DNA from 2 places in the Cellvibrio sp. ARAG 10.3 genome. Region 1 is predicted to be linked to the other one. Evidence: predicted binding sites of a transcription regulator. Region 1 holds the regulator's gene; the other holds the start of a gene.
The links. Region 1 encodes LexA, which represses DNA repair genes until DNA is damaged. Its sites were predicted from a motif close to ACTGTNTNTANANACAGT; they were not measured.
Positions count from the first base shown of each region.

Region 1 (5,121 bases):
CGGCATAATTGCATCCCAATCCACCGCGTTCTGCAAAAAATTATCGAAGCCTCCGGCGGCAAAACTTAATTCATAGCGATCACCAAAGCTATCGCGTAACGCCTGGGTCAATGCCGTGAAATTATCCTTATCATAATCCGCATAAGGGTGACCGGGATGGCCGGGGATGGTCGGGTATTCCCAATCCAGGTCGATACCATCTGCGCCGTACTCTTCAATAATCGCCAGGGTGGACTGCGCAAAGGCCGCACGATTTTCTGCACTGTTGAAGACCTCGGAACAGGTTTCACAGCCGCCCCAGCCTCCGAGTGATAACATCACCTTGAGATGCGGATATTGTTCTTTTAATGCAATTAGGCGTTGCAGCGCCAGCTTATCTACATCTGAATCAAAACTGAGTTGATTGCCATTCAGATGCAAGAAGCTGTAGATGATGTGAGTAAGGTGATTGAAGTTGTAACGCTCCAGATCAGAACCGTCCTCCATGTAATAAGCAATCACTTTAAAATCGTGCAAAGGTGGTTGTTTCGGCATGACAGCGGTGTCACTCTCTGCTTGCGGTTGAATAACGTCAGAAGAAGCCGTTCCATCATCCTGACACCCCATCAAGAGAACGGCCAGAAGTAAACCAAAACACATCAGATATAAGGATTTCATAAATAGTTAACCCCGTATTGAAGAAATATCATTGCCAATATCATTTTATTTTTTTCGGGCGCGGCCCGAACAAGCGGGCTTATAGTGCAATAAATATCGACCAATTTGAAAGGAAGTTTTGTTAAGGAATGCTTAATCAACGCATTTGCATGCTGCTCACAAGGTTATCGCCATGAAAGGTAATAAAAGTGTTTTGATCACCGGCGCCTCTACCGGCATTGGTTACTATTGCGCAAAAGCATTGCAGGCGGATGGCTTCCAGGTGATTGCCTCCTGCCGCAAGCTCACCGATGTATCACGTCTCCAGGCTGACGGCCTGACGTGCATCCAACTGGACCTGACAGATTCCGCCAGTATTGAACGGGCGGTAAGCCAAACATTGGAACTCACAGAGGGAAAACTCTATGGATTATTCAACAACGGAGCTTATGGCCAACCCGGCGCAGTAGAAGATCTGAGCCGCGATGTATTGCGCCGCCAATTTGAAACCAATGTGTTCGGATGGCTGGAGCTCACGAATAAAATTCTGCCGCTCATGATTCAGCAGGGCCAGGGACGCATTATTCAGAATAGCTCGATCCTCGGTTTCGCGGCCATGCCGTTGCGGGGCGCATACAATGCCAGCAAGTTCGCCATTGAGGGGCTGACGGATACCTTGCGACTTGAGCTGGACGGCACCGGCGTGTATGTCAGCCTTATTGAGCCGGGCCCCATCCTCAGTGACTTTCGCAAAAATGCCCTCATCGCATTGAAAACCAATATCGATACTGACAAGAGCCGCTTTGCCGATCAATATGCATCGGCCATACAGCGACTCAGTAAGCCTGGCCCCGCCGCGCCCTTTACCCTGGGACCGGAGGCGGTTTACCGGCGCTTGAAACACGCGCTGGAAAGTGATTCACCTAAACCACGCTATTGCGTTACATTTCCGACATATTTGATGAGCATTCTGCAACGTATACTAAGTACACGGATGATGGACAGGGTCTTACGTCGTGCGGGAAGTTAAGCTTCAGTTAAGTCAGGGGCTGGCAATATCAGGCGACAGCATCACAGGAATTACTGACCCTGAGCCAGGTCAAAATGCACGAACAATCCGGCCGGAGCTTTCTACAAACGGCATATCATCCATCAACGGCACCCACTGCCACCTTGAGGTAATCACATGAAAATTTGCGCTTATCTCGCGCTCCTTCTCGGCGGATTATATTTACAACCCGCATTGGCGGATTCCATGCGTTGCAGCAACTCGCTGATCCAAACCGGGGACACCAAAGCGGATGTTATCGACCGGTGCGGGGAGCCGGTATTTACCGACAGCTACTGCGAGCCCATCACCATTGTCGGCCAAGCCAACACCACCATCATTGTCCCTTGCGAAGAAGTTGACCTGTGGACTTACCATCCTGGTGCCGGCCAGTTCATTCAACACCTCTATTTCAAACGCGGCAAACTCCAGGCGATTAAAAACGGACGACGCCTTTAAACTTCAGGCGCCCCGCCCCTTGAAAAAAGGGGGTTGCGGATGATGAAATACTGTATATAATCACAACACCTGTATAAATAAACAGATTCATCAGGAGCGCCCTATGGCCAATCTGACCTCCCGCCAGGAACAAGTCCTGCAGTTGATCAAGAGCTACACCGAAGAAACCGGTTATCCGCCAACGCGCGCAGAGATTGCTCGCATACTCGGTTATAAGTCTGCCAACGCTGCTGAGGAACATATCAAAGCCCTGGCAAAAAAAGGGGCAATCGAAATTATCCCTGGTGCATCACGCGGGATTCGTTTGCCGGAATCCCATAATGGTATTCCTGTCGTCGGTCGGGTTGCAGCCGGTAGCCCTATCCTTGCCCAGGAACATATCGAAGATTACTGCAATATTCCTTACAGCTTCTTTTCTCCCAGCGCGGATTACCTGTTACGTGTGCAAGGTATGAGTATGAAGGATGCCGGTATCCTGGATGGCGACTTACTCGCAGTGCACAGGACTGATCAGGCGCGCAATGGCCAGATTGTTGTGGCGCGAATCGGCGAGGAAGTGACCGTGAAACGTTTCAAACGCATCGGTAATCGGGCTCAAGTCGAACTCTGGCCAGAGAATCCTGACTTTAACGTGATTGAAGTAGATCTGCGGGATCAGGATTTTTGTATCGAGGGTTTAAGCGTAGGAGTAATCCGTCGTGACTAATACCGTACGTATTGATGAACAACCCGGCAGTGCACCCCGCTATAACAAGGGTGTAACTGAGTTGGTATTAACCAGTCATTCTCCGGAACAGGCGGCGCTGCTATTGCCAATGTTGGCCTATCTCAGTAAGACCTGCCACGACCGCTGGATTACCTGGGTTGCGCCCCACAACATCACACGCCAATCACTGGAAAGCTTTGGTATCGATACCCGGTTGATCCGCCTGATTCATTGCCATGAACAGCATAACACCTTGTGGATTACATGGGAAGCATTGGCGGCAGGTAACAGCCACACCGTTATCGCCAGCCCCGGCAAATTAACTGACAAGGAATTGAAACAGTTGGAAGCTGCTGCGATGCGTGGCAATTGTCAGGGGTTATTACTGCGCGTGCGGTAGGTCATTGAGAGATATCAGAAGACGCAGGGGCACGGAAAGCCCCAATAGAATCAATGCAGGATCGGCTTCTCAAATTCAGGAATACCTTCAGAAAACTCATCCAGATGCTCCTGCTCCGCCAGCTCAGTGGCGGCTTCCATCCCGGCTTCAATCATCGCTTTCGCGACCTCAAATTTTGCTTCCCCCATAAAAGCCAGGGATTCTGTTGAAAAACAAAGCCGCACCAAAGGCTCCCCACCCTCATCATCGACTTTTCTCAGCACGACATCGCCGTTAGGTAACTCGGCAATTTCATATAGCGTTGATGGCATACTAACCTCTATTGTTTTGCAGTGTTGACCTGCAAAGGAAAAAACGGCTTTATTCTAACATTAACCCGCCTTGCATCAATCATCCCGCCCCGTGTTAACCGCCGCGTTAATACCCCTATTAACCTCCGTAGTAACCCCAGTAACCAAGGTCACTTGATATCCCTGCGCTTCCAACAGCGCTACCAGCCCGTCCTCGCCCAACATATGACCAATACCCACAACGAGAAAAATTTTTTGCGCTTTTTTCATATATGTATCAATTATTTGCAGCATTTGTTTATTGCGTTCAACGAAAATAAATTGATAGAGCCTATGCCCCAATTTTCTCTGGCGAAATGAACTGAATACCAATTCATTTAATGTGGGTTCATCACCTTGATACCAGGCATCTGCCAATCTTTTCAAGCTTTCCTCTGCCTTGCCCTGCTCATTCAAGGTAACCTGCAAAAATTCAATTTGTTCTGCGTCACTTAACTGATTAAATAATTGCATTTGCTCATCAAGTGACTCCAGTTCCAGAATAATTTTTTTATCCCGTGATGCAGTCAGAAAATATTTATCCAGGCCTAACGCTTGCTGATAATCACTCCGTGCCAATTGCATGTTGGTCAACTGCATAGCTGCCAACCAAGGTTTAAATTGTTTCAACTGCTGCGCATCGCCTCCCAGATTCTCGGATACTTGCGTTAATGTTTTCCACATTTTCTCACCGAGCTGGGTTTGTAAATTTTTCTCGCTGGGGTAATAGCCATATTGCTTGAGGGCCGCGCGCACTTTTTCTCCATCCAGTGCATCGATATCCAATTCAACAGCCAATACATCTGAATCTCGATGCGCCTGAAGCACGGCATCAGGCAAAGGATAGAATGCTTCATCGCCGTAATGTAACGAGCCAAATAGATATAGGCGAACTCGGGAATCCTTATCCTGCACCTGCCACAACAGGGGCTGCGATGCAGCATGCAAAGCCGAGCTATAGAAGCAAGTAACAATAATCCATAAAAATGTTCTGCGCTTCGCAATCACCGAATGAATGCATAGTTTCATATGCATTCACCATCGCGATCAGTTTCTTTGGGCAACGCCAGCAGCACAATGGCACCTTCGTCACCGGCCTGCCACTCAGTGTGAGCGAGCGATGCAGGCAATAAGACTGCTTGCGACGCTAGATAAGTAGAGGTATCGGTATATTTTGCCTGCGTAAGCATTGAAGACTCCGTTGCATAGCACACAAGGCTGCCGGATATAACCATCAACAGGCGGTAGCTAACACAAACTGGTAATTGATGGCGCGATCCTGCGCTCAAGATTACGCGCAAGACTTCAAAATCATGAAACTCGACGACACGTTCAACTACAACCCCAGCTGTGGAATTTATCTGCTCAAGCTCGGGAGTGGCGGGTGTTTCAAGCGAGACGTTTGCAAGTGCTGCAGCTGTGTCCCAGTGTGTTTGGGTCAAAACTTTTTGCGTGAAAGACAGAATTTTTCTTTCATAGACTGGCGTCTGGAATTCAACGGTGCGCACGCCGTGTTGTAATGCATGGGGTGTAAAACATGGCA
Region 1 is NZ_JBPYCU010000002.1:345,984-351,104, forward strand. Features, by position in the region: gene ACSV5M_RS04175 (glycoside hydrolase family 18 protein) at 1-657, opposite strand, end outside; gene ACSV5M_RS04180 (SDR family oxidoreductase) at 830-1,666, shown strand; gene ACSV5M_RS04185 (DUF2845 domain-containing protein) at 1,823-2,143, shown strand; gene lexA (transcriptional repressor LexA) at 2,247-2,849, shown strand; gene ACSV5M_RS04195 (cell division inhibitor SulA) at 2,842-3,249, shown strand; gene ACSV5M_RS04200 (hypothetical protein) at 3,300-3,560, opposite strand; gene ACSV5M_RS04205 (TraB/GumN family protein) at 3,636-4,607, opposite strand; gene ACSV5M_RS04210 (hypothetical protein) at 4,604-5,121, opposite strand, start outside.

Region 2 (5,121 bases), on a different contig from region 1:
CCGTCCCGGTGCCAAATTGATGAGTCGTTCCAGCCTGGATGTCGACGCTATCGACACAGAAGTGCTGGCCGAGTATTTCGGTTCAACTGCCTATGATGTTAAAGACCTGAACGTTTCGGCAGATGGCAAGCGGCTGGTGTTCGCGGCCCACGGTCCGGCAAACCATCCTACCGATTACACCTGGAACATTTACGAATACAGTTTTGCAAGCAAAACGGTTCGCCGCATCATCAAAACGCACTCTCTGGCTAACGCAGGTCAGGACACCAATCCGACGTATGCGTTGGATGGAACCATCGTCTTTTCTTCGGATCGGTCTGCCGGCAACCCGAACAGTCCGATCGATAATATTGTCGATGAAGACCAGGTCGAGAATTGCTACAAGGTTGGCCCCAGCGAAAAACCTTCCCTGCTGCATTCCATGACTAGCCAGGGCGAAAATATCCTGCAGCTGACCTATGGTAGAAACCACGATACCAAGCCAACAACCTTGAAAGATGGACGTATTGCGTTTATCCGTTGGTCGCGCAGCTACGACTTAATTCAGGGGTGTCCGCTGGATAACAGTGCGGCTTCAACAGAATTTGAAAACATCTTTGATGCGCAATATCCCAAAGGTCTGGATATGCCGCCGGAATGGTCTCACGAAGCACTGTGTGCCTTGGCGCAACCCACTCCGCTGGGCAAAGTCGTCGCCAGCAACCATTACACCATCCTGCGCATTACCGCAGACGGCGAAGAATTGCAGCAGTTGTACAAGACAGTCACCCTGAAAGGTTCTGATGAAAGTTTTATCGAGCTTGATCAAATTGTGCAGGCGGAAAATGGCCATTTGGTGGCAGTGATTCATCACAAATATAACGCGTTCATGGGTGGCAATATTCTGGAATTGCAATCTCCGGACAGCCCTGAGCCCAACAAAGTCTTTGGCAATATTGCACCGCGCCCGTTAGTCAATGGCAGTGTCGACCTTTACCCCAACCAGTACTCGCTGAATGGTTGGTACAGCGCTGTATGGCCGTATCGTGATGGTACCGAACGGATGTTGGTGAGCTGGTCGCAATGTTCGGCGGTGAACGGCGGCGTCAATTCTTTCTGTAAGGAAGAAGGCACGCAAGGACAAGTCAACAGCCAATACGGCATCTGGGTTATCGACAATAAAAAGGATACCCGCTTGCCGATTGTTCGCGCGCGCAAAGATATGGTGTACAGCGATATCGCCGTGGCTCAACCCCATCGCGGCCTGGATTTGCCCTACCACGCGTACAATGCCAATTTTGTTGATGACCTGGATACCAGCCGATTGATTTGTAATGACCCGGGTGTTGATCCAGTTGATCCAGTTGATCCGGTCGATCCAGTTGATCCAGTTGATCCAGTTGATCCAGTAGACCCGGTTGATCCGGTCGATCCGGTAGACCCAGTTGATCCAGTTGATCCAGTTGACCCAGTAGACCCGGTTGATCCGGTAGACCCAGTTGATCCAGTAGACCCGGTTGATCCGGTAGACCCAGTTGATCCAGTAGACCCGGTTGATCCAGTTGATCCAGTCGATCCAGTGGACCCGGTTGATCCTGAAAACACACCACCGGTAGCGAATGCCGGCCCGGATCAGCAAGCTTATATCGGCAACACCCTGACCCTGGATGGTTCGGGCAGTAGCGATGCCGATGGCGATAGCCTGATTTACCAATGGACTATCATCAGCCCGGAAAACAGTGTGGCCACTATCTTCAATCCGACCGCAGTCATGCCGACGATCACCATTGAAGAGCACGGCGTTTATGTTATCCAGCTGATTGTTAATGATGGCGAGGACCACAGCGCACCGGACACTGTTCAACTGGTGGTTGGCAATATGAAACCTGTCGCCAACGCTGGCCCGGACCGCACCGGCATCCTGGGTAATGAGCTGCAATTGAATGGTTCCGCCAGTACCGACGCCGATGGTGATGAACTGACTTACCAATGGCGCGTTGCCAATGCTCCGGCAGGCAGCATTGCCGGCCTGGTGAACAGTACCAGTGTCACACCCTCTATCACACCGGATCTGCACGGTCTTTACACCATTGAACTGGTGGTGAACGACGGGCGTTCGGCCAGTGATCCGGACAGCATGACCATTGATACCCGCAACACCCGCCCGGTAGCCAATGCCGGCCCGGATCAATCCGTGTTTGTCGGCAAGCTTGCGTTAGCCAGTGGTGAAGCCAGCTCGGATGCGGATGGTGATCCCTTGACTTATTCCTGGAGCGTGTTGAGCCGGCCGCAGGGCAGCAGTTCCCAACTCATCAATCCGACCGAAGAAATCACCGAGTTGGACATCGATGTACCGGGTAGCTATGTATTGCAGCTGATTGTTAACGATGGTTATGAAAACAGCGAGCCGGACACGGTGATCCTGACGACGACCAACGTTCGTCCGATTGCTGAAGCGGGCGCTAACCAGAACGTCACCGTGGGTGACCGCATTGAACTGGATGGTTCCGCCAGCCACGATCCGGATGGCGACTCACTCAGCTATCGCTGGAGCCTGACCGGTAAGCCACAAGGTAGCACCGTGAGCCTGCAAGCGGCGGACAGTGCAGCGCCGCATTTCATCGCGGATGTTGATGGAACCTATATAGCGCAACTGATTGTGAGCGACGGTCAACTGGACAGCCTGCCGGATACTGTCACCATCAAGGCGCAGCAACCGGTTTGTGATATCTCCAGTGAAACCCGTCGCACGATTCCGGTGATCATTCGCGATTTCAAACCGTCACATCCTGATTTTGAATACACGATTGGTGAAGATTACGGCATCGTGAAGAAGACGCTGGGCGCTGATGGCAAACCGGTTTATGCCCGCAGTTCCGGCGGTACCCGCACCACGACCGGCGCAGCCAACTTTAACCAGTGGTATCGCGATGTAAGCGGTGTGAATATCCGCATCCCTTACGAGTTGCAGATGACCCGTCGTGAAGGAAGCACTGTCTGGAGTTATTCGGACGATACCTTCTTCCCGATTGATGGCCTGGGTTATGGCAACATGCCGAAGCCGGCACCGGACCATAACTATCACTTCACCCTGGAAGCGCACCTGGAGTTTGATTATGAAGGTGGCGAGCACTTTACCTTCCGCGGTGACGATGACCTGTTTGTGTTCATCAACGGCAAGTTGGCGATTGATATCGGTGGTGTCCACGGCGTGATTGAGCGTCGTATCGATCTCGACGAGCGTGCTGCCGAACTGGGCATTGAGAAAGGTAAAACCTACTCGTTTGACCTGTTCTTCGCCGAGCGTCATACCGTTGAGTCCAACTTCATGTTCCAGACCAACATCAATCTGGAGTGTGTGCCCGGACGCTAAACACACGTAAGTAAAAAAAGGCCGGATGGCGTTGTCATCCGGCCTTTTTTATTTTCAGGTGGCGTTTTTCCAGCGTTGATTTGCCAAACTTCAGTTATGGCTGTATAAATAGCCAGCTTTTCTGAGGTCCCTGCCTATGCCCGAAGCCTTCCTGCTAACCCGTCAATGGCGCGACACCCGCGAAGGGGTGCTGCTCGATTTTTGGTGGGCGACGGAACAAGGGCCGTGTTGGACCCAAACGCTGGGGCAGGAGGTGGTATTTTTTATCGCGCGTGCCGATGCATCCCGGGCCGAACAGGTGTTGCGCAATTTACGCCAGTGGCGCAGTGCTGATGTAGACCTCAAAACATTTCGTGATCAACCGGTCAACGCCTTGTATTTTCGCAGCCATCGTACGGCGCGCGATGCCCAACAATTATTGGATCGCGCGGGCATTCATTATTGGGAAGCCGACATCCGTCCGCCGGAACGCTATCTGATGGAACGTTTTGTCACGGCTGCTGCGCAACTGACTTTTTCCGAGCCATCAGTTCCTGCCGACAAACCGCAACGCAATCCACGTATTATGCCCTCCGATTATCGCCCCGCGTTGCGCATGGTGTCTTTGGATATCGAAACCTCTATGGATGCCCGGCAACTTTATTCCATCGCTGTCTGGGCTGAGACAGAGCAGCGCATTTTTATGGTGGGCGAAGGTCCGCCAATGGAGAATTTGATTTATTGCAGCGACGCTAAACAGTGTCTGCAAACGTTTTTCCAATGGCTTGCGGACCATGATCCGGATATCTTGATTGGCTGGAATCTGGTGCAGTTCGATCTCTGGGTACTGGAGACCTTGTGTCAACGGGAGGGCATTGCGTTAGCACTGGGACGCGGTGGGCAGTCTATCCATTGGCGACAGGAAGAGGGCGAAGGCGGTCGGCGCTACATCACCATGCCAGGGCGTGTTGCCCTCGACGGTATCGAATTATTAAAGGCGGCCAATTATCGCTTCGACAGTTATTCCCTACAGAACGTCGGTGAGACTTTGTTAGGTGAAGGAAAGTTATTGCAAGGGCCGGGGCGCGGCGAGGAAATTACAGAGCTGTTTCTGACCGATAAGCCCGCGCTGGCCGCCTATAACCTGCGCGATTGTGAATTAGTCTGGCTGATCTTTGCCGATCAAAAGCTGTTGCACTTTGCGGTGGAGCGCAGCCAGCTGACGGGGCTGTTACTGGACCGTAGCGGTGGTTCCGTAGCCGCATTTGAGTACTCTTATTTGCCGCGTTTGCATCGGCGCGGCTACATCGCGCCCAATCTTGGTGAGCTCGAATCGGACATCGTCAGCCCTGGCGGCTACGTGATGAATTCACAGCCGGGTATCTACGACAATGTGTTGGTGCTGGATTTTAAAAGCCTGTATCCCAGCATCATGCGCACGTTTTTAATTGACCCTTGTGCTTTCTGGTTGGCGCAACATCAATCGCTGTCAGCCGACCAGGTCGTACCGGGTTTTAATGGCGCCTGCTTTGCGCGGGAAGGGCATATTCTGCCCCAGGTTATTGAGCATTTGTCGACGGCGCGCGATAAAGCCAAGGCCGAAAAAAACGCGCCGCTGTCCCACGCCATCAAGATTATTATGAATTCTTTTTACGGTGTGCTGGGTTCAACCGGTTGCCGTTTTTTTGATCCGCGTATCAGCAGCTCCATCACATTACGCGGACACGATATTATTCAGCGCAGCCGTGACTGGATTGAACACCAGGGCTACACGGTGATCTATGGCGATA
Region 2 is NZ_JBPYCU010000007.1:195,433-200,553, forward strand. Features, by position in the region: gene ACSV5M_RS11305 (PKD domain-containing protein) at 1-3,352, shown strand, start outside; gene ACSV5M_RS11310 (DNA polymerase II) at 3,489-5,121, shown strand, end outside.
Region 2: ACSV5M_RS11310 (DNA polymerase II) is a predicted target of LexA. The motif match lies at 3,452-3,469, and genes of this name have one in related genera.